Regions from separate parts of the Kitasatospora sp. NPDC059088 genome, predicted to be linked through region 2. Evidence: predicted binding sites of a transcription regulator. Region 2 holds the regulator's gene; the other holds the start of a gene.

Region 1 (9,986 bases), on a different contig from region 2:
GCGGCGAGACCACGCTGTCCATGGGGGCGGCCAGGAACGGCAGCTCGAAGCGGTAGGCGTCGATCTGCCAGGCGATCGAGACCTCCTTCGGGTCACGCGTACGCCGGCTGGGGACGACGGCGATGTCGTCGAAGGCGTACGCCCGGCGGCCGCGCTTGCCTCGCCCGATCTCGATCTCAGTCACTTCGAGCCCTTCTGGTTTGTTGCTCATGCCCGCCGGGTCACCCCGGCCGCCCCCAGTATCCCGTACCAGCGCTGGTGGCGCCCCGACGGCCCGGTCCCCGGACGCGCGGAAGGGCCCGCCGTGGCGGGCCCTTCCGGGGTCGAGCGGGTCAGCGCGACGAGTAGTTCGGCGCCTCGACGGTCATCTGGATGTCGTGCGGGTGGCTCTCCTTGAGGCCCGCCGAGGTGATCCGGACGAAGCGGCCCTTGCTCTCCATCTCGGCGATGGTGGCGGCACCGACGTAGCCCATGGTCTGGCGCAGGCCGCCGACCAGCTGGTGCAGCACGGCCGACAGCGGGCCGCGGTACTGGACCTGGCCCTCGATGCCCTCGGGGACGAGCTTGTCGTCCGAGGCGACCTCGGCCTGGAAGTAGCGGTCCTTGGAGTAGGAGCGGCCCTGGCCGCGGGACTGCATGGCGCCCAGCGAGCCCATGCCGCGGTAGGACTTGAACTGCTTGCCGTTGATGAACAGCAGCTCGCCCGGGGACTCCTCGCAGCCGGCCAGCAGCGAGCCCAGCATCACGGTGTCGGCACCGGCGGCGAGCGCCTTGCCGATGTCGCCCGAGTACTGCAGGCCGCCGTCGCCGATGACCGGCACGCCGGCCGCCTGGCAGGCCAGCGCGGCCTCGTAGATGGCGGTGATCTGCGGGACGCCGATACCGGCGACCACGCGGGTGGTGCAGATGGAGCCGGGGCCGACGCCGACCTTGACGCCGTCCACGCCGGCGTCGATCAGCGCCTGGGCGCCGTCGCGGGTGGCGACGTTGCCGCCGACCACGTCGACCTTGACGGCGGACTTGATCTTCTCGATCCAGGCCAGCGCGTTGTGGCTGTGGCCGTGCGAGGTGTCGACGACCAGGAAGTCCACGCCCGCCTCGACCAGGGCCTGGGCCCGGTCGAAGGCCTCGGCGCTGGCGCCGACGGCGGCGCCGACCAGCAGACGGCCCTCGGCGTCCTTGGCGGCGTTCGGGTACTGCTCGGCCTTGACGAAGTCCTTGACCGTGATCAGGCCCTTGATCCGGCCCTCGTCGTCGACCAGCGGGAGCTTCTCGATCTTGTGGCGGCGCAGCAGCGCCATCGCGTCCTCGCCGGAGATGCCGACCTTGCCGGTGATCAGCGGCATCGGGGTCATGATCTCGCGGACCCGGCGGGTGCGGTCCGACTCGAAGGCCATGTCGCGGTTGGTGACGATGCCGAGCAGCTTGCCGGACTCGTCGGCGATCGGGACGCCGGAGATGCGGAACTTGGCGCACAGCGCGTCGGCCTCGGCGAGCCTGGTGTCCGGGCCGACCGTGATCGGGTCGGTGACCATGCCGGACTCGGAGCGCTTCACCAGGTCGACCTGGTTGGCCTGGTCCTCGACCGACAGGTTGCGGTGCAGCACGCCGACGCCGCCCTGGCGGGCCATGGCGATGGCCATCCGCGCCTCGGTGACCTTGTCCATCGCCGCGGACAGCAGCGGGATGTTGACGCGGACGTTCCGGGAGACCCGCGAGGAGGTGTCGACCTGGTTCGGCAGCACCGCGGAGGCCCCGGGCAGCAGCAGGACGTCATCGAACGTGAGCCCGAGCATGGCGAACTTCTCGGGTACGCCTGCGGCGTTGTAAGACATTTGGGGGTACCTTCCGTGGCCGGCCTTATCCGCTCGCGCCCAGAGGGAGGGGGCGCGTTGATCGCTCACTCGCGCAGACGGCCGAAAGCCGGGTGGCTTGGAGGAAGCTCCAACGGAACCCCGTGTGCACCCGCAAAACTTTGGCAACCTGCCCAGGCGCCGATACCCCATGGTACTGGCACCGCGAATGTGTCCTCGTGTGCCCTTGACAACAAGCGCCCCCGCGGGCTCATTCCGCCCGGCCGGGCCCCCTGGCCTGCGCCTCCGGTCAGGAGGAGGCGGCGCCCGGCCTCAGGAGGACTCCTCCGCGAGCGCCCGCAGCCGGCTGAGCGCGCGGTGCTGGGCGACCCGGACGGCCCCCGGCGACATCCCGAGCACCTCGCCGGTCTCCTCCGCCGACAGCCCGGCGGCCACCCGCAGCAGCACCAGCTCGCGCTGACGGGCCGGCAGGTTGGAGAGCAGCTCCTTGGCCCAGGCCGCGTCGCTGCTCAGCAGCGCCTGCTCCTCCGGGCCGAGCGCCTCGTCCGGCACCTCCGGCAGGTCGTCCTGCGGCACGACGGTGGAGCCGGGCCCGCGCATCGCGGCCCGCTGCAGATCGGCGATCTTGTGTGCGGCGATGCCGTAGACGAAGGCCTCGAACGGCCGTCCCTGGTCCTTGTACCGGGGCAGCGCGCACAGCACCGCGACACAGACCTCCTGGGCCACGTCGTCCACGTGGTGCCGGGCCCCGCCGGGCAGCCGGACCAGCCGGGCGCGGCAGTACCGCAGCGCCAGCGGGTGGACGTAGGCGAGCAGCGCGTCGATCGCCGGGCCCTCACCGCGCACGGCGGCCGCGACCAGTTCGCCCACCAGGGGGGAGCCGCCCGTGCCGAGCACCGGCGGGCGGCCCGGACCGTCCCCGGTCACGGAGTCGCCGGATTCCGCGTACGCGTCACGACCCGGGTCGGAGGGCTCGGCCTCACCCGGGTCCGCCTGGCCGGCCGCACCGGCGACATCGTCGCGCATCGGTCCATGGTGCCTGGTCGATCGGGAAAACGCGGCACCGCGTCCGGAGTTGTGCACCGGAACGTTATGCGCTGCGGCACCGTGCGGCGTGCCGCGCACCACCGGCCCCTCCTGCACCGTGCCGCCTCCCGCCGCGCCGCCGTGGGTGGTCCTGTCCGTCGCGCCGTCCGCCGAGTGTCCTGCGGCTGCGTGGTTCGCCGCAGTGCCTGTCCGCTGGTCCCCGAGGTGCTCCACTCCTCCATGGTGCAACCTCGGGACCGTAACGTCACACGCCCGTGCGGCGTCCGCTCCGGAATTCGAGGGCGGCGCGCCGCGGCCGGCGGCGCCGCCGACGGTCAGCGGACCAGGCCCCAGCGGAAACCCAGCGCCACCGCGTGCGCACGGTCGGAGGCGCCGAGCTTCTTGAACAGCCGTCGGGCGTGGGTCTTGACGGTGTCCTCGGACAGGAACAGCTCGCGCCCGATCTCGGCGTTGCTGCGCCCGTGGCTCATGCCCTCCAGCACCTGGATCTCACGCGCCGTCAAGGTCGGTGCCGCGCCCATGTCGGGGCTGCGCAGCCGGCGCGGGGCGAGCCGCCAGGTCGGGTCGGCGAGGGCCTGGGTGACGGTGGCCCGCAGCTCGGCGCGCGAGGCGTCCTTGTGCAGGTACCCGCGGGCACCCGCGGCCACCGCGAGCGCGACCCCGTCGAGGTCCTCGGCGACGGTGAGCATGATGATCCGCGCGCCCGGATCGGCGGACAGCAGCCGCCGGACGGTCTCGACCCCGCCGAGGCCGGGCATCCGGACGTCCATCAGGACGAGATCGGAGCGGTCGGCCACCCAGCGGCGGAGGACCTCCTCCCCGTTCGTCGCGGTGGTGACCCGGTCCACACCGGGTACGGTCGCGACGGCGCGGCGAAGCGCCTCGCGGGCGAGCGGGGAATCGTCGCAAACGAGAACGGAAGTCATGACCGTCGTCCTCCGCAGCTGATCCGCGTCACGTTGAGCCTCCTGGCTGGTACGAACCTCTCCGACACGGCCGATCGGCGACGGACTTCGTCCTGATCGCCCCGACTTGCCCGCGATCGTTCCCGACGTCCGGCGCCCGCTAACCGCCTCCGCACTACCAACGACCGTCACTCGAATGAGTTACGGCCTTCGGGCCATCTCCACCACTGTACGTGGCCAACCCATTACCGATCAGCCGCATCGCGGTGCACACGCCGCACTTTTACGCAGCTCGCGCGCGGTGGGCGCACGACCCGCACGCCGGTACGGGTCGTCGCGCGCCCGTCGACCACCCGATTGCCACACCTCGCGCCCGCCGAACCCCTTGCCCACTTTGCCCGTTTTTATAGCTTTCGTATGGTCATTGACTGTTGTGCCAGTGTGTGGGTGACTTGTCCATGGAGTTGCCTTAAGTCATATTTCCAGGTGTCCACACCAGCGCGGGACGCCCCGCCGGGCACCGTTCGGCAGCAGCCCGCCGAACCGCCCGGCCGCCGCCGACCGCCTCTGAAGGGAATGAGCCATGGCAGATTTCTCCCGCCTCCCCGGTCCCAACGCGGACCTCTGGGACTGGCAGCTCTCGGCGGCCTGCCGCGGCGTGGACAGCTCGCTCTTCTTCCACCCGGAGGGTGAGCGCGGAGCGGCCCGCAGTTCGCGCGAGACCAGCGCCAAGGAGGTCTGCATGCGCTGCCCGGTGATCGCCGAGTGCGCGGCGCACGCCCTGGCGGTCCGCGAGCCGTACGGGGTCTGGGGCGGGATGACCGAGGACGAGCGCGAGGAGATGCTGGGCCGCTCGCGGCACCGCCTGGTGGAGGTCCCGTTGACCCCGCCGGCGGTCGCGCACCGTTAGACCCGCGCTCGCGGCGCGCCGTGAAGAAACGTTCCTTCGCGGCGCATCAGGCCGCTCCGCCCCCCTCTGGGGAACCCGGTCACCGATCGTCAGCGATCGGCGGCCGCACCCGCCAGCCGCTCCCGCATCAGCGCGACGGCCGGCACCTCGGCCAGGTCCGGCAGCGTGAGCGCCACCACCTGGCGCACCGCCGGCGCCCCCGAGGCCGTCCGCACCGGAACCGTCGACACGCCGTCAGGACGCACCGACTGGAGGGCCAGCCGGGGCAGCACCGCCACCCCGAGCCCGGCCGCCACCAGGCCGACCACCGCCGGGTAGTCGTCGGTCGCGAAGTCGATCCGGGGCTCGAAACCCGCCCCCGCGCACAGCTCCACCAGGTGCCCCCGGCACTGCGGGCAGCCGGCGATCCACTGCTCCCCCGCCAGCTCCGCCAGCTCCACCGGACCGCCCCGCCCGGCCAGCGGGTGGGCGGCCGGCAGCAGGCCCACCAGCGGGTCGTCCAGCAGCGGGGTGACCACCAGGTCGGACCAGTCGGTGCCGGCCGACAGCTGCTGGGCCTCCAGGTTCGCCTCGGCCCGGGCCTCGCGCGGCGTGCCGTGCGCGGGGGCGGGCGCCGCGGCCGCACCGTCGGACTGCGGGTAGCGGAAGGCCAGCGCGATCTCGCACTCGCCGCCGCGCAGCATCGCCAGCGACTCCGGCGGCTCGGCCTCGACCAGCGACACGCGCACCCCCGGATGGCTGTCCCGCAGGCGGGCGACCGCGGGCGGCACCAGGGTGGAACTCGCGGTCGGGAAGGAGACCAGCCGCACCCGGCCGGCCCGCAGCCCGGCGATCGCGGCCACCTCCTCCTCGGCGGCGGAGAGCCCGGCCAGGATCCCGGTGGCATGCTTGAGCAGCACCCGCCCGGCCTCGCTGAGCTGCATCCCGCGGCCCGAGCGGACCACCAGCGGGGTGTCCACCGACTTCTCCAGGGCCTTCATCTGCTGGCTGATGGCGGGCTGGGTGCACCCCAGCTCGCGGGCGGCGGCGGAGAAGGAGCCGGTGCGGGCGACGGCACGCAGGACGCGCAGGTGGCGGGCCTCGATCATGCCTCAGTTATAAGGCAATCTTTGCATTCTGCAAAATTCTACTGATAGTTGAAGCCTCAAGCGCACCGCCGAACAACGGCCGGAGGCCCGGTCCGACTCCCCGAGGGAGTGGACCGGGCCTCCGGTCAGGCGTCGGTGCCTCAGTGCGAGTGGCCGTGGCCGCCGTGCGAGTGACCGGCGTCGGCCTCCTCCTCCTTCTTCTCCACCACGAGGGTCTCGGTGGTGAGGAGCAGGGAGGCGATCGAGGCGGCGTTCTCCAGCGCGGAGCGGGTGACCTTGACCGGGTCGATGACGCCGGCCTTCAGCAGGTCGCCGTACTCGCCGGTGGCCGCGTTGAAGCCGTGACCGGCCTCCAGTTCGGCGACCTTGTGGGTGATGACGTAGCCCTCGAGGCCGGCGTTCTGGGCGATCCAGCGCAGCGGCTCGTGCAGCGCCTTGCGGACCACGGCGACACCGGTGGCCTCGTCACCCGACAGGCCCAGGCCGTCGTTCAGCACCTTGGCGGCGTGCACCAGCGAGGCGCCACCGCCGGCGACGATGCCCTCCTCGACCGCGGCGCGGGTCGCCGAGATGGCGTCCTCCAGACGGTGCTTGCGCTCCTTGAGCTCCACCTCGGTGGCGGCGCCGACCTTGATGACGCAGACGCCGCCGGCCAGCTTGGCCAGGCGCTCCTGCAGCTTCTCGCGGTCCCAGTCGGAGTCGGTCGCGGCGATCTCGCCCTTGATCTGGGCGACGCGGCCGGCCACGGCCTCGGAGTCACCGGCACCGTCGACGACGGTGGTGTCGTCCTTGGTGATGGTCACGCGGCGGGCGGTGCCCAGCACGTCCAGACCGGCCTGGTCGAGCTTGAGGCCGACCTCCTCGGAGATGACCGTGCCGCCGGTGAGGACGGCCAGGTCGCCGAGGATCGCCTTACGGCGGTCGCCGAAGCCCGGGGCCTTGACGGCGACGGCGTTGAAGGTGCCGCGGATCTTGTTCACGACCAGGGTCGACAGCGCCTCGCCGTCGACGTCCTCGGCGATGATCAGCAGCGGCTTGGAGGCACCGCTCTGCAGGATCTTCTCCAGCAGCGGCAGCAGCTCCTGGATGGAGGAGATCTTGCCCTGGTTGATCAGGATGTACGGGTCCTCGAGGACCGCTTCCTGGCGCTCGGCGTCGGTGACGAAGTACGGCGACAGGTAGCCCTTGTCGAACTGCATGCCCTCGGTGAAGTCCAGCTCCACGCCGAAGGTGTTCGACTCCTCGACGGTGATGACACCGTCCTTGCCGACCTTGTCGATCGCCTCGGCGATCAGCTCGCCGACCTGGGTGTCCTGCGCGGAGAGGGACGCGACGGCGGCGACGTCGTCCTTGCCCTCGATCTCGCGGGCGATGGACAGCAGGTGCTCGGAGACGGCGGCGACGGCCTTGTCGATGCCCTTCTTGAGGGCGGCCGGGCCGGCACCGGCGGCGACGTTGCGCAGACCCTCGTTGACCAGGGCCTGGGCCAGCACGGTGGCGGTGGTGGTGCCGTCACCCGCGACGTCGTTGGTCTTGGTGGCGACCTCCTTGACGAGCTGCGCGCCAAGGTTCTCGTACGGGTCGTCCAGCTCGACCTCACGGGCGATGGTGACACCGTCGTTGGTGATGGTCGGGGCGCCGAACTTCTTGTCGATGACGACGTTGCGGCCCTTGGGGCCGATGGTCACCTTGACGGTGTCGGCCAGCTTGTTGACACCGCGCTCCAGCGAGCGGCGGGCGTCCTCGTCGAACTGCAGGATCTTCGCCATGTTCCCTATTCCCTCGGGGCTGCGGCCGGCCGGCCGCCGAACTACGTGAACCAACAACCACGCCCCGGGCCCCTGTCACTAGGGACACGGATCCGGGGCGGGTCGGAACGACTTACTTCTCGATGATGGCGAGAACGTCGCGGGCGGAGAGGACGAGGTACTCCTCGCCCTGGTACTTCACCTCAGTGCCGCCGTACTTCGAGTACAGGACGATGTCACCCACGGCGACGTCGAGCGGCAGACGCTGGCCGTCCTCGAAGCGGCCCGGGCCGACAGCCAGGACGACGCCCTCCTGGGGCTTCTCCTTGGCGGTGTCCGGGATAACCAGGCCGGAGGCCGTGGTGGTCTCGGCGTCGAGCGGCTGGACCACAATGCGGTCCTCGAGCGGCTTGATGGCAACCTTGCTGCTGGTGGTCACGTCCGAGCTCCCCTTCGGAGATTACGGGGTTTTCTAACGGGTAGGGGCGAACCTGCGTACCTGCCGTCGCGGGGGTCAGGCACACGTCTTCGCATTAGCACTCCCCCAGTGGGGAGTGCCAAGGACGACCATAGGCTGCCGTTAGCACTCAGTCAACCAGAGTGCCAACGACGCGCCCTGCGGGCTCGACCCGCGGACGAGCGGCCACACTCCGGATCCACTCCCCGGGCCCCGCCGGCGACGCCGTTCGCGCCGGCGCTGCCGGCCCTGCTGACGGGCCGACCGGTCAGAATGACCTGGTGGACACCGAGAACCTCCAGCCCCTGCTGACCCCCGAGGGTCAGGCCCTGCTCGCCGAGCTGCGCGAGTTCACCCCCGAGGAGGAGCTGGCGCTGGCCACCCGGTTGCGGCGGGAGCACCCGGCGGAGCTGGTGTCGGCGGCGTTCGGCCAGGCGCGGCTGCGGCAGCGGGCGCGGGCGAAGTTCGGGGCGGACGCCGACCTGATGTACTTCACGCCCAACGGGGTCGAGCAGTCCACCCGGCGCAGCGTGGCCGAGTGGCGGGCCCGCCGCTTCGCCGAGCTGGGCGTACGGCGCCTGGCGGACCTCTGCTGCGGCATCGGCGGGGACGTGCTGGCCCTGGCCCGGGCCGGGATCCGGGTGCTGGCCGTCGACAAGGACCCGGCGGCCTGCGCCGCCACCGCCGCCAACGCCGCCGCGCTGGGCCTGTCGGAGCTGGTGGAGGTGCGCTGCGCGGACGTCGCCGAGGTGGACGTCACCGGCTACGACGCGGTGTTCACCGACCCGGCGCGGCGCACCTCGCGCGGCCGGGTGTTCGACCCGGAGGCGTACGCCCCGCCGCTGTCCTGGGCGGTCGAGGCCGGGCGGCGGACCCCGATCGGCGCGTTGAAGGTCGCCCCGGGCATCCCGCACGAGGCCGTCCCGGCGGACGCCGAGGCCGAGTGGGTCTCCGACCACGGGGACGTCAAGGAGGCGGTGCTCTGGTTCGGCACCGGGGCGGTCCGCCCGCACCGCGCGACCCTGCTGCCGCACGGCGACAGCCTGACCGGCGGCGACCTGCCCGACCCGCCGGCCGGCCCGGTCGGGCGCTACCTGTACGAGCCGGACGGCGCGGTGATCCGGGCGCACCTGGTGGCCGAGGTGGCCGGGCAGGTCGACGGCCGGCTGATCGACCCGAAGATCGCCTACGTGACCTCGGACCGCCTGGTCGCCACCCCGTACGCGCACGCCTTCGAGCTCACCGACGTGCTCCCGTACAACGTCAAGAAGCTGAAGGCGCTGCTGCGCGAGCGCGGGGTCGGCACGGTGGTGATCAAGAAGCGCGGGATGGCGATCACCCCGGAGGAGCTGCGCCGCCAGCTCAAGCCCTCCGGGCCGAACTCCGTCACGGTGATCCTCAGCCGCACCGACAACGGGCCGCTGATGATGCTGGGCCGGCCGGTCTGAGCGGACAGGGCCTAGGAGGCCGGCGCCTGGATGTAGTCCTCCAGCCGGGCCACCGAGAAGCCCTGCTCCTGGATCCGGGCCAGCAGGTCCGCGAACATCTGGGTCATGGTGGCGCCCTTGAGCTCCTTGGGGCCGCGGAAGTGCGCCAGGATGATGTCGCCGGACTTCAGCTTCTTGTCGCCCGCCTGGTACTGCATGTCGTGGATCTGCATCGACTCGCGCCACAGCACGATCGCGCGCGGGCCGCACTGCTGCACCGAGGTGTTGAGCATCGGGGTGTTGGCGCCGTCGCCGAACGGCGGGCGGAACAGCAGCGGGGCGGTGCCGTACTGCTGGGTGAGCGCGGCCTGGTCCTCGCAGATCTCGGACTTCTGCTTGTCGGCCGACAGCTTGCTCATCACCGGGTGGGTGACGGTGTGGTTCTGGATGTGGTTGCCCAGTGCCTGGAGCGGCTTGAAGTAGCCGTAGTCGTTCTTGACGATGTCCTTGGTCAGGAACATCGAGATCGGCACCTTGAGGTCGGTCAGCATCTCGACGAACTTCGGGTCCTTCTCGGCGCCGTCGTCGAT
Region 2 (9,986 bases):
TGCTGGCGTTGCGGGCGTAGAAGCCGTCCGGGTCGGTGCTGTGGCGGCGCAGGTCGGAGCCGTCGGGGCGGCTGGACCACAGGTCGCCGACGCCCTCGTGGTCGGACAGGAAGGCGATCCGGCCGTCGCCGTCCCCGGCCACCCAGAGCGGGGAGTCGAGCTGCCCGGCCAGGTCCTGGTGGATCCGGACGAACCGGTCCCGCCCGATCCACAACTTGCCGGCCCGGCCGCCCCGGTAGCGCTTCCACCAGGCCGGCTCGCGGTTGTTGACGGTCACCAGCAGCACCCTCCCCCCGGCTTCGGCCGCAGGGTCCCCGACGCCCGCCGGCTCGAAGGCGAGCCCGCCGACCGGCCCGTACGGCAGCCGCACCGGCTCGCCGCCGTCCAGCGGCACCGCGTGCGCCCAGCAGCGGCGCACCCCGGACTCGCCCGCGCCGGTGGTGGCGATCGGGCGCCCGTCGGCGGTCCACCCCTGCACCCGGGTCTCGGCGTTGCCCCAGTACGTCAGCCGCCGGGACGGTCCGCCGTCCACCGGCACCACGTGCACCTCGGGGGCGCCGTCCCGGGTGGAGGTGAAGGCGAGGTGGCGCCCGTCCGGGGAGAACCTGGGGTGCTGCACCGGCAGGTGATCGGCCGTCAGCCGCCAGGCCCGGCCGCCCTCCAGCGGGGCGAGCCACAGGTCGTCCTCGGCGACGAAGGCGACCAGGTCACCGTGCAGATGGGGGTGGCGCAGATAGGCGCCCGCGGAGGTGCTCAGGGAGTCCGTCACGCCGCCAGCGTAGGCAGGTGCGGGTACGAGCCGCTCCGTTTTCCGCAGACTCCGGGCGGGCGCACGGGAGTTGCCGGTGGGGTCAGGCCCAGCGGCCGGTGCGCCCCAGCAGCAGCGCCCCGGCGGCCACCCCGGCGGTCGAGGTGCGCAGCACCGAGGGGCCCAGCCGGTACGGCTTCGCGCCGGCCTCGGCGAAGGCGGCCAGCTCCTCCGGGGAGACCCCGCCCTCCGGGCCGACCACCAGCACGATGTCCCCGCCGGCCGGCAGCGCGGCGTGCGCCAGCGGCTCGGCGCCCTCCTCGTGCAGCACCGCGGCGAGCGCGGCCCCGGCCAGCAGCGGCGCCAGCTGCCGGGTGGTCATCGGCTCGCGCACCTCGGGGAAGCGCAGCCGGCGGGACTGCTTGCCCGCCTCCCGGGCGGTGGCCCGCCACTTGGCGAGCGCCTTGGCGCCGCGCTCGCCCTTCCACTGGGTGATGCAGCGCGAGGCGGCCCAGGGGACCACCACGTCCACGCCGACCTCGGTCATGGTCTCCACGGCCAGCTCGCCGCGGTCGCCCTTGGGCAGCGCCTGGACGACCACGATCCGCGGCGCCGGCTCCGGCTCCCGCCGCACGGCCTCCACCGTGACCTCGATCGCGTCCTTGCCGAGCACCGCGGCGACGGTGCCGTCCACGCCCAGTCCCAGCCCGTCCGCCAGGGTGACCGCCTCGCCGGCCGCCAGCCGCTTCACCGCCGCCGCGTGCCGCCCCTCGGGCCCGTCGAGGCGCAGCACGGCCCCGGGTGCGGCGGCGGCGATCCGCTCGGTCTCGACGACGAAGACGGGCGCGGTCATGGCGGGGAACCTCCTGGGATGGAACGGGAACACCGAAGGGGTGCCGGGGGTCCTCCCCCGGCACCCCTTCGCGGACGACTACCGGCCGTTGAAGGCGTCCTTCAGGCGTGAGAACAGGCCCTGCTGGCCCGGCGCGAACTGGCCGGACGGCCGCTCCTCGCCGCGCAGCACGGCGAGCCGGCGCAGCAGCTCCTCCTGCTCGGGGTCGAGCTTGGTGGGCGTCTGCACCTCGACGTGCACTATCAGGTCGCCCCGGCCGCCCCCGCGCAGGTGGGTGATGCCCCGGCCGTGCAGCGGGATCGACTGGCCGGACTGGGTGCCGGGCCGGATGTCGACCTCCTCCAGCCCGTCCAGGGTCTGCAACGGCACCTGGGTGCCGAGCGAGGCCGCCGTCATCGGGATGGTGACGGTGCAGTGCAGGTCGTCCCCGCGCCGCTGGAAGACCGTGTGGGTGGTCTCGGCGATCTCGACGTACAGGTCGCCGGCCGGGCCGCCGCCGGGGCCGACCTCGCCCTCGCCGGCCAGCTGGATCCGGGTGCCGTTGTCCACGCCGGCCGGGATCTTCACGGTCAGGGTGCGGCGGGCCCGCACCCGGCCGTCGCCCGCGCACTCGGGGCACGGGGTCGGCACCACGGTGCCGAAGCCCTGGCACTGCGGGCACGGGCGGGAGGTCATGACCTGGCCCAGGAAGGAGCGGGTGACCTGGGAGACCTCGCCCTTGCCGCGGCACATGTCGCAGGTCTGGGCCGAGGTGCCGGGGGCCGCGCCCTCGCCGCTGCAGGTGGTGCAGGTGACGGCGGTGTCGACCTGGAGTTCCTTGGTGGTGCCGAAGGCGGCCTCCTCCAGGGTGATCTCCAGCCGGATCATGGCGTCCTGGCCCCGGCGGGTGCGCGAGCGCGGGCCGCGCTGGCCGGCCGCGGCGCCGAAGAAGGCGTCCATGATGTCGGAGAAGCCGAAGCCCGCCGCGCCGGCGCCGAAGCCGCCCGCGCCACCGCCGCCCGGCGACAGCGGGTCACCGCCCAGGTCGTAGACCTGGCGCTTCTGCGGGTCGGAGAGCACCTCGTAGGCGGCGTTGATCTCCTTGAACCGCTCCTGCGTCTTCGGGTCCGGGTTGACGTCCGGGTGCAGTTCGCGTGCCAGGCGCCGGAACGCCTTCTTGATCTCGTCCTGCCCCGCATCCCGTCGGACGCCGAGTACCGCGTAGTAGTCCGTGGCCACCAAATGCTCCGCTTGTTCCGCCTGTAGTAGTGCTGCGACTGGACGCCGCCGTTAGATTTCCAACGGTCGGCCGTGTGCTACGACTCGGCCAGGATCTGGCCCACGTACCGTGCCACCGCCCGCACCGCCCCCATTGTGCCCGGATAGTCCATCCGGGTCGGACCGATCACACCCAGCTTGGCCACACTCTCGTCGCCCGAACCGTAGCCGACCGAAACGACCGAGGTGGAATTCAGCCCTTCGTACGCGTTCTCCCGCCCGATCCGGACCGTCATCGCGGCGTCCGTGGTCTCACCCAGGAGGCGGAGCAGGACGACCTGCTCCTCCAGGGCCTCCAGCACCGGCTGGATGGTGAGCGGGAAGTCGTGCCCGAAGCGGGTCAGGTTGGCCGTGCCGGCCAGCATGATCCGCTCCTCGTTCTGCTCGGCGAGCGCCTCGAACAGCGTCGCCAGGACCGTACTGACGGTCGGCCGGTCGGCCGGCTCGAACGCCGCCGGGAGCTCCTCCAGGAGCCCCGGGACGTCCGGCAGCCGCTGGCCGGCCGCCCGGGTGTTGATCCGCGAGCGCAGGTCCGCCAGGACCGTCTCGCCGACCGTGCCCGGGCAGTCGACCATCCGCTGCTCGACCCGGCCGGTGTTGGTGATCAGCACCAGCATCACCTTGGCCGGGGCCAGCGCCACCAGCTCGATGTGCCGGACGGTGGAGCGGGTCAGCGAGGGGTACTGCACCACGGCGACCTGGCGGGTCAACTGGGCGAGCAGCCGCACCGTACGGGTGACCACGTCGTCCAGGTCGACGGCGCCGTCCAGGAAGTGCCGGATCGCCCGGCGCTCCGGGGAGCTCATCGGCTTGATCTCGGCGAGCTTGTCGACGAACAGCCGGTAGCCCTTGTCGGTGGGGATCCGCCCGGCGCTGGTGTGCGGCTGGTGGATGTACCCCTCCTCCTCCAGCGCCGCCATGTCGTTGCGCACCGTGGCCGGGGACACCCCGAGGTTGTGCCGCTCCACCAGGGCCTTGGAGCCGACCGGCTCCTCGGTGCCCACGTAGTCCTGGACGATCGCGCGCAGCACGGCGAGCTTGCGGTCGTCCAGCTGGCGGACCTCTCCGGCCATGGGGCACGCACCTCCGTCTTCGCACGTTGTCCGTCTGTGATGCTGCGAGCCGCTCCGGTGAGGACCCCGACCCTGGCACTCTGCACGCACGAGTGCCAAAACCGTACCTGCCAGTGTACGGCCCGGGTCGTACCGCAGGAACGGCCCGGCCGGGGTGATCCTGCCCGCAGTTCCGGACGGCCACCGCGACACTCCGCGTGCGCGGGTGGTGCCCCGGGGCCGTCCGGGTGGCAGCATCGAAAGCGACGGCGAACGGAGGAGCAAGCGATGTCGAGCTCGGGCCAGCACACCCGTTTCGCGCCCGACCGCGGCCTGACCAGCCGCATGGTCGGGACGATGTTCGTGATCGGGCTGTTGTACGTCGGTTTCACGGGCCTGCTGATCGCGCTGCTGCGCGGGGCCTGGCCGCTGATCGTGCTGATCTCCGGCGGGCTGTTCGTGGCCCAGTTCTGGTTCAGCGACAAGATCACCGAGCGGGCCATGGGCGCCCACCGGGTGACCGAGGAGCAGTACCCCCAGCTGCACGGCACCATCGACCGGCTCTGCGCCCTGGCCGACATGCCCAAGCCCCGCGTGGCGGTCGCCGACAGCGACATGCCGAACGCCTTCGCCACCGGCCGCAACCCGCAGAACGCCGTGGTGTGCGTCACCACCGGCCTGCTGCGCCGACTGGAACCCGAGGAGCTGGAGGGCGTCCTGGCGCACGAGCTGTCGCACGTCGCCCACCGGGACGTCGCCGTGATGACCATCGCCGGCTTCCTCGGCGTGCTCGCCGGGGCGATGACCCGGGTCGCCATGTACGGCGGGTTCATGGGCGGCAACCGCAACAGCAACGACCAGAACGCGGCCATCGCGGCGCTGATCATCCCGCTGGTGTCGATCGTGGTCTACGCGATCAGCTTCCTGCTCACCCGGCTGCTGTCCCGCTACCGCGAACTGGCCGCCGACCGGGCCGCCGCCCAGCTCACCGGCCGGCCCAGCGCCCTCGCCTCGGCGCTCACCAAGGTCACCGGGCAGATCGCCGCCATCCCCACCGAGGACCTGCGCCGGGCCCAGCCCTACAACGCCTTCTACTTCGCCCCCGCGCTGAGCGCCAAGGAGACCGCCTCCCAGCTGCTCTCCACCCACCCGACGCTGGAGAAGCGGCTGGCCCAGCTGGCCAAGATCTCCGAGCAGCTCGGCCGCTGACCCCCCTGGGCTCCGGCCCCGCCCGACTCCCGGAAGGACCGCCGTGGGATTCCTGGACGCCCTGTTCGGCCGCACCAAGCCCGTCAAGCCCGACCTCGACCAGCTGTTCGGCGTGCCGTCCGCCGCGCTCACCCTGGAGGCCGGGGCCGGGTTCCTCCCCACCGGGCTCGGCTCGGTCTGCTTCGCGGCCGTCGAGGGCGCCGCCTTCGTCCAGGTGGAGCAGCAGGTCCGGGCCCTGCTGGACGCCGACACCGAACGCGGCGGCGTCCCGGTGGAGGCCTCCAAGGACGGCTACGGCTACTCCTGGCTGCTCACCCGGCACGCCCCCGAGGAACTCCCGGAACTGGTCAACGACCTGCACGCGGTCAACAGCGAGCTGGAGGCGAACGGCTTCGGCCCGCAGCTGCTCTGCTCCCTGGTCGCCTTCCGCAACCCCCAGGGCCAGTCGCTGGCCCTGGTCTACCTCTACAAGCGCGGCACCTTCTACCCCTTCGCCCCGATGCCCGGCGGCGGCGAGCGGCGCAACAGCCCGCTGGAGCTCCAGGTCAACGCGATGCTGGGGAACGACCTGCGGCTGGAGAAGGACCTCAGCCGCTGGTTCCCGGTCTGGGGGGCGCCGGGCCTCTGACGCCCCGTCCGTAAAATCGCCCCATGCGCAGCCACCAGTACGGACCCGACCTCACCCCGCCGTGGAAGAAGCAGCAGCCCGCACCCGAGGTGCCGGCCGAGCGGGACCTGGTGGTCGAGGAGGCGGCCACCGGCTACTGCGGGGCGGTGGTGCGCTGCGAGCGGACCGCGGAGGGGTTCACCGTCACCCTGGAGGACCGCTTCGGCAAGCACCGGGTCTTCCCGCTGGTGCCGCGCGGCTTCCTGCTGGAGGGCGAGGTGGTCACCCTGGTGCGCCCGGCCGCCCCCGCCGCGCCCCGCACCCCCGCCCGCACCGCCTCCGGCTCCGTCGCCGTCCCCGGCGCCCGGGCCCGGGTCGCCCGCGAGTCCCGGATCTACGTCGAGGGCCGGCACGACGCCGAACTGGTCGAACGGGTCTGGGGCGACGACCTGCGCATCGAGGGCGTCGTCGTCGAGTACCTCCAGGGCATCGACGACCTCCCCGCGATCGTCGCCGACTTCGCCCCCGGCCCCGGCCGCCGACTCGGCGTCCTGGTCGACCACCTGCTCCCGGGGACGAAGGAGCACCGCATCGCCGCCCGGGTCACCGGCGAGTCGGTCCTGGTCGTCGGCCACCCCTACATCGACATCTGGCAGGCCGTGAAGCCCTCCTCCGTCGGCATCCCCGCCTGGCCCGCCGTCCCCCGCGGCGAGGACTGGAAGCAGGGCACCTGCCGCCGCCTCGGCTGGCCCGTGGACACCCCGGCCGCCTGGAAGCACATCCTCTCCAAGGTGAACAGCTACAAGGACCTGGAGCCCGAACTCCTGGCGAAGGTCGAGGAACTGATCGACTTCACCGCCCTGCCAGGTCAGGAGTAGGTCTGAAACTCCGAGGTGTCGAGCGTGATGCCCAGCAGGTCCACCGGAATGGGCTCGCCGAACTTGGTGGTCCGAGAGGAGACGTAGTCCGGCAACCCGGACGCGCTCGCCCGGGTCGGCTCGGTCAACAGCACGCAGACGGCCTTGATCGGGTCGACGATCAGATAGGCCGGAATCCGGCCCTCCGCGTAGAGCTCCCGCTTGGTCTGGTAGTCGCGCAGGACGCTGGTGTTCGAGACCACCTCGAGCACCAGCGTGAGGAGAGGCGAAGGGATCAGGCGACCAGGACCCTCGACCGCGTCTCGCTCATAGACGACCAGATCGGGCTGAGGTTCGCTGGTGAGCCCGGGGATGTCGATGTCCTGCGTGACCGAGCGGTGCCATCGCATCCGGGGAATCTGGTCCTGGATCGACTCGACAATCCAGTTGTGGACCCGGTCGGGCCCGGCCATCATCACGATCTCCCCCCTGATGAGCTCGGCCTTGAAACCCTCCGGGATCTCCAGATTCTCGAAGATCCCTATCACCCGGTCATCGATGGCGGTCATCCCACACTCCTCCTGACGGCTGATACCACGTTAACGACACTCAGTCCACGAGGTCACGCACTACTGCATCCGCCAGGAGGCGGCCCTGGAGGGTGAGGGCGGCGCGGCCCCGCCGGTAGGAGTCCTCGGCGAGGAGGCCGTCGGCGAGGGCCTTGGCGGCGGCCTGGCGGCCGGCCTCGGCCAGGACGTCGAGGGGGATGCCGTCGGCCAGGCGCAGTTCCAGCAGGATGCGCTCGACCCGGCGGTCCTCGTCGCTCAGCAGCTCGCGGCCCAGGGCCGGGGTGCGGCCCTCGGCGAGGGCCTGGGCGTAGGCGGCGGGGTGCTTGGCGTTCCACCAGCGGACGCCGCCGACGTGGCTGTGGGCGCCGGGGCCGGCTCCCCACCAGTCGGCGCCGGTCCAGTAGAGCTCGTTGTGGCGGCAGCGCCCCTCGGGGGTGGTGGCCCAGTTGGAGACCTCGTACCAGGAGTAGCCGGCCGCGCTGAGCGCCTGTTCGGCGATGAGGTAGCGGTCGGCGTGCACGTCGTCGTCGATCATCGGCAGTTCGCCGCGCTTGACCCGGGCGGCCAGCTTGGTGCCGTCCTCGACGATCAGGGAGTACGCGGAGACGTGGTCGGGCCCGGCGCCGATCGCGGCGTCCAGGGAGGCCCGCCAGTCGTCGTCGGACTCGCCGGGGGTGCCGTAGATCAGGTCGAGGTTGACGTGGTCGAAGCCGGCCGCGCGGGCCTCGGCCACGCAGGCCTCGGGGCGGCCGGGGGTGTGGTGGCGGTCGAGCAGCCGCAGGACGTGCGGGCGGGCGCTCTGCATGCCGAAGGAGATCCGGTTGTAGCCGCCCTCGCGCAGCTCGGCGAGGTACGCGGGGTCGACGGACTCGGGGTTGGCCTCGGTGGTGACCTCGGCGTCCGGGGCGAGCCCGAACTCCTCGCGCAGGGCGGCGAGCATCTTCACCAGGTCGCGGGCGGGCAGCAGGGTGGGGGTGCCGCCGCCGAGGAACACCGTCCGCACCGGGAGGTCGGTCTCGCCGAGGACGCGGCGGGCCAGCCGGATCTCGGCGACCACGTTGTCCGCGTAGGTCTCCTGCGAGGCGACGGCCCCGGAGGAGCGCAGTTCGGTGGCGGTGTAGGTGTTGAAGTCGCAGTAGCCGCAGCGGCTGGCGCAGTACGGGACGTGCAGGTAGAAGCCGAACGGCCGGTCGCCCAGCCCGGTCAGGGCGTGCGCGGGCAGGGAACCGTCGGACGGCACCGGTTCGCCGTCGGGGAGTGCGGAGGGCATGACCCCATTGTCCCGTACGACTCACCCGGACTCGTGAGCCGTACGGGAGGAGGGCCGGCTCAGGCCTCGTTGGCGCCCGCGTACATGGCGGTCACCGCGTCCGCGTAGGTCCGCTCGACCACCGGGCGCTTGATCTTGAGGCTCGGGGTGAGCTCGCCGTGCTCGATGTCGAGGTCGCGCGGCAGCAGGTGGAACTTCTTGATCGTCTGCCAGCGCTGGAGGTCGGCGTTGACCCGCTTGACGAAGCCCTCGATCAGCTGGTGCACGGCCGGGTCGGCGGCCAGCTCGGCGTAGCTCTTGCCGGCCAGGCCGCGCTCGGCGGCCCACGGCATCAGCACCGCCTCGTCCAGGCCGATCAGCGCGGTGCAGAAGTTGCGGCCGTTGCCGATCACCAGGATGTTGCTGACGAACGGGCAGACCGCCTTGAACTTGCCCTCGACCTCGCTGGGCGCCACGTACTTGCCGCCGGAGGTCTTGAACAGGTCCTTCTTGCGGTCGGTGATCCGCAGGAAGCCGTCGGGGGTGAGCTCGCCGATGTCCTCGGTGTGGAACCAGCCGTCCGGCTCCAGCACCTCGGCGGTCTTCTCCGGCAGGTTGTGGTAGCCGCGCATCACGCCGGGGCCGCGCAGCAGGATCTCGCCGTCCTCGGCGATCCGCACCTCGGTGCCGGGCAGCGGGCGGCCGACCGTGCCGATCCGGACGTCCTCCTTGCGGTTGACGCAGGAGCCGGCGCTGGTCTCGCTCAGCCCGTAGCCCTCCAGGATCGGCACCCCGGCACCGAGGAAGAAGTAGCCGATCTCGGGGGCCAGGGCGGCGCTGCCGGAGACGGCGCCGCGCAGCCGGCCGCCGAAGGCGGCCCGGATCTTCGCGTACACCAGCTTGTCGGCGAGCGCGTGCTGCAGCCGCAGGCCCAGCGGGGCGCTCCCGACGCCGGTGGCGACCCGGCTCTCCTGGACCACCCGGGCGTGCTCGCGGGCGACCTTGGCGGCCCACAGGAAGATCTTGTACTTGGCGCCGCCCTCGGCCCGGGCCCGCCCGGCGATGCCGTTGTAGACCTTCTCGAAGATGCGCGGCGCCGAGGCCATGGTGGTCGGCCGGATGACCGGCAGGTTGTGGATGATCCGGTCGACCCGGCCGTCCACGGCCATCACGTGGCCGGTGGCGATCTGGCCGGAGATCAGCGTCTTGCCGAAGACGTGCGACAGCGGCAGCCACATGAACTGGACGTCGTCGGGGCCGAGCAGGCCGCTGGCCTCCTGGGCCCGGCCCTCGTAGGCCCAGCAGTCGTGCACCAGGCGCACGCCCTTGGGGCGGCCGGTGGTGCCGGAGGTGTAGATGAGGGTGGCCAGCTGCTCCTTGTCGAGCCCGGCCACGGCCTTGTCGACCGCGTCCGGGTGCTGCTCCAGGTACTCGGCGCCGCGCCGTTCGAGCTCGGCCAGGGTGAGCAGGTCCAGGCCGGCCGTGTCGAGTGCCTCCGCCCCGGGCGCCCCGGCGGGGGCGTCGAAGAGGATCACGGTGCGCAGCTCGGGCAGCTCGTCGATGTGCTCGACGGCCTTGGCCAGCT

Evidence for each region. Region 2 encodes HrcA, which represses chaperone genes, less so after heat shock. Its sites were predicted from a motif close to TTNGCACTCNGNNNNNCNGAGTGCNAA; they were not measured.
Region 1: a site for HrcA is predicted at 8,093-8,119, ahead of groES (co-chaperone GroES). Genes of this name have one in related genera too.

What each region holds. Positions count from the first base shown of each region.
Region 1 covers NZ_JBHYGR010000002.1:84,910-94,895, forward strand. The annotation lists gene ACFWXO_RS01260 (GuaB3 family IMP dehydrogenase-related protein) at 1-184, opposite strand, end outside; gene guaB (IMP dehydrogenase) at 333-1,835, opposite strand; gene shbA (RNA polymerase sigma factor ShbA) at 2,127-2,840, opposite strand; gene ACFWXO_RS01275 (response regulator transcription factor) at 3,176-3,787, opposite strand; gene ACFWXO_RS01280 (WhiB family transcriptional regulator) at 4,350-4,676, shown strand; gene ACFWXO_RS01285 (LysR family transcriptional regulator) at 4,766-5,764, opposite strand; gene groL (chaperonin GroEL) at 5,905-7,533, opposite strand; gene groES (co-chaperone GroES) at 7,646-7,951, opposite strand; gene ACFWXO_RS01300 (methyltransferase domain-containing protein) at 8,248-9,417, shown strand; gene ACFWXO_RS01305 (polysaccharide deacetylase family protein) at 9,429-9,986, opposite strand, start outside.
Region 2 covers NZ_JBHYGR010000036.1:7,371-17,356, reverse strand. The annotation lists gene ACFWXO_RS18255 (S41 family peptidase) at 1-769, opposite strand, end outside; gene ACFWXO_RS18250 (16S rRNA (uracil(1498)-N(3))-methyltransferase) at 852-1,601, opposite strand; gene dnaJ (molecular chaperone DnaJ) at 1,680-2,819, opposite strand; gene hrcA (heat-inducible transcriptional repressor HrcA) at 2,897-3,931, opposite strand; gene htpX (zinc metalloprotease HtpX) at 4,199-5,119, shown strand; gene ACFWXO_RS18230 (hypothetical protein) at 5,163-5,747, shown strand; gene ACFWXO_RS18225 (DUF3097 domain-containing protein) at 5,771-6,604, shown strand; gene ACFWXO_RS18220 (Uma2 family endonuclease) at 6,595-7,152, opposite strand; gene hemW (radical SAM family heme chaperone HemW) at 7,193-8,422, opposite strand; gene ACFWXO_RS18210 (AMP-dependent synthetase/ligase) at 8,482-9,986, opposite strand, start outside.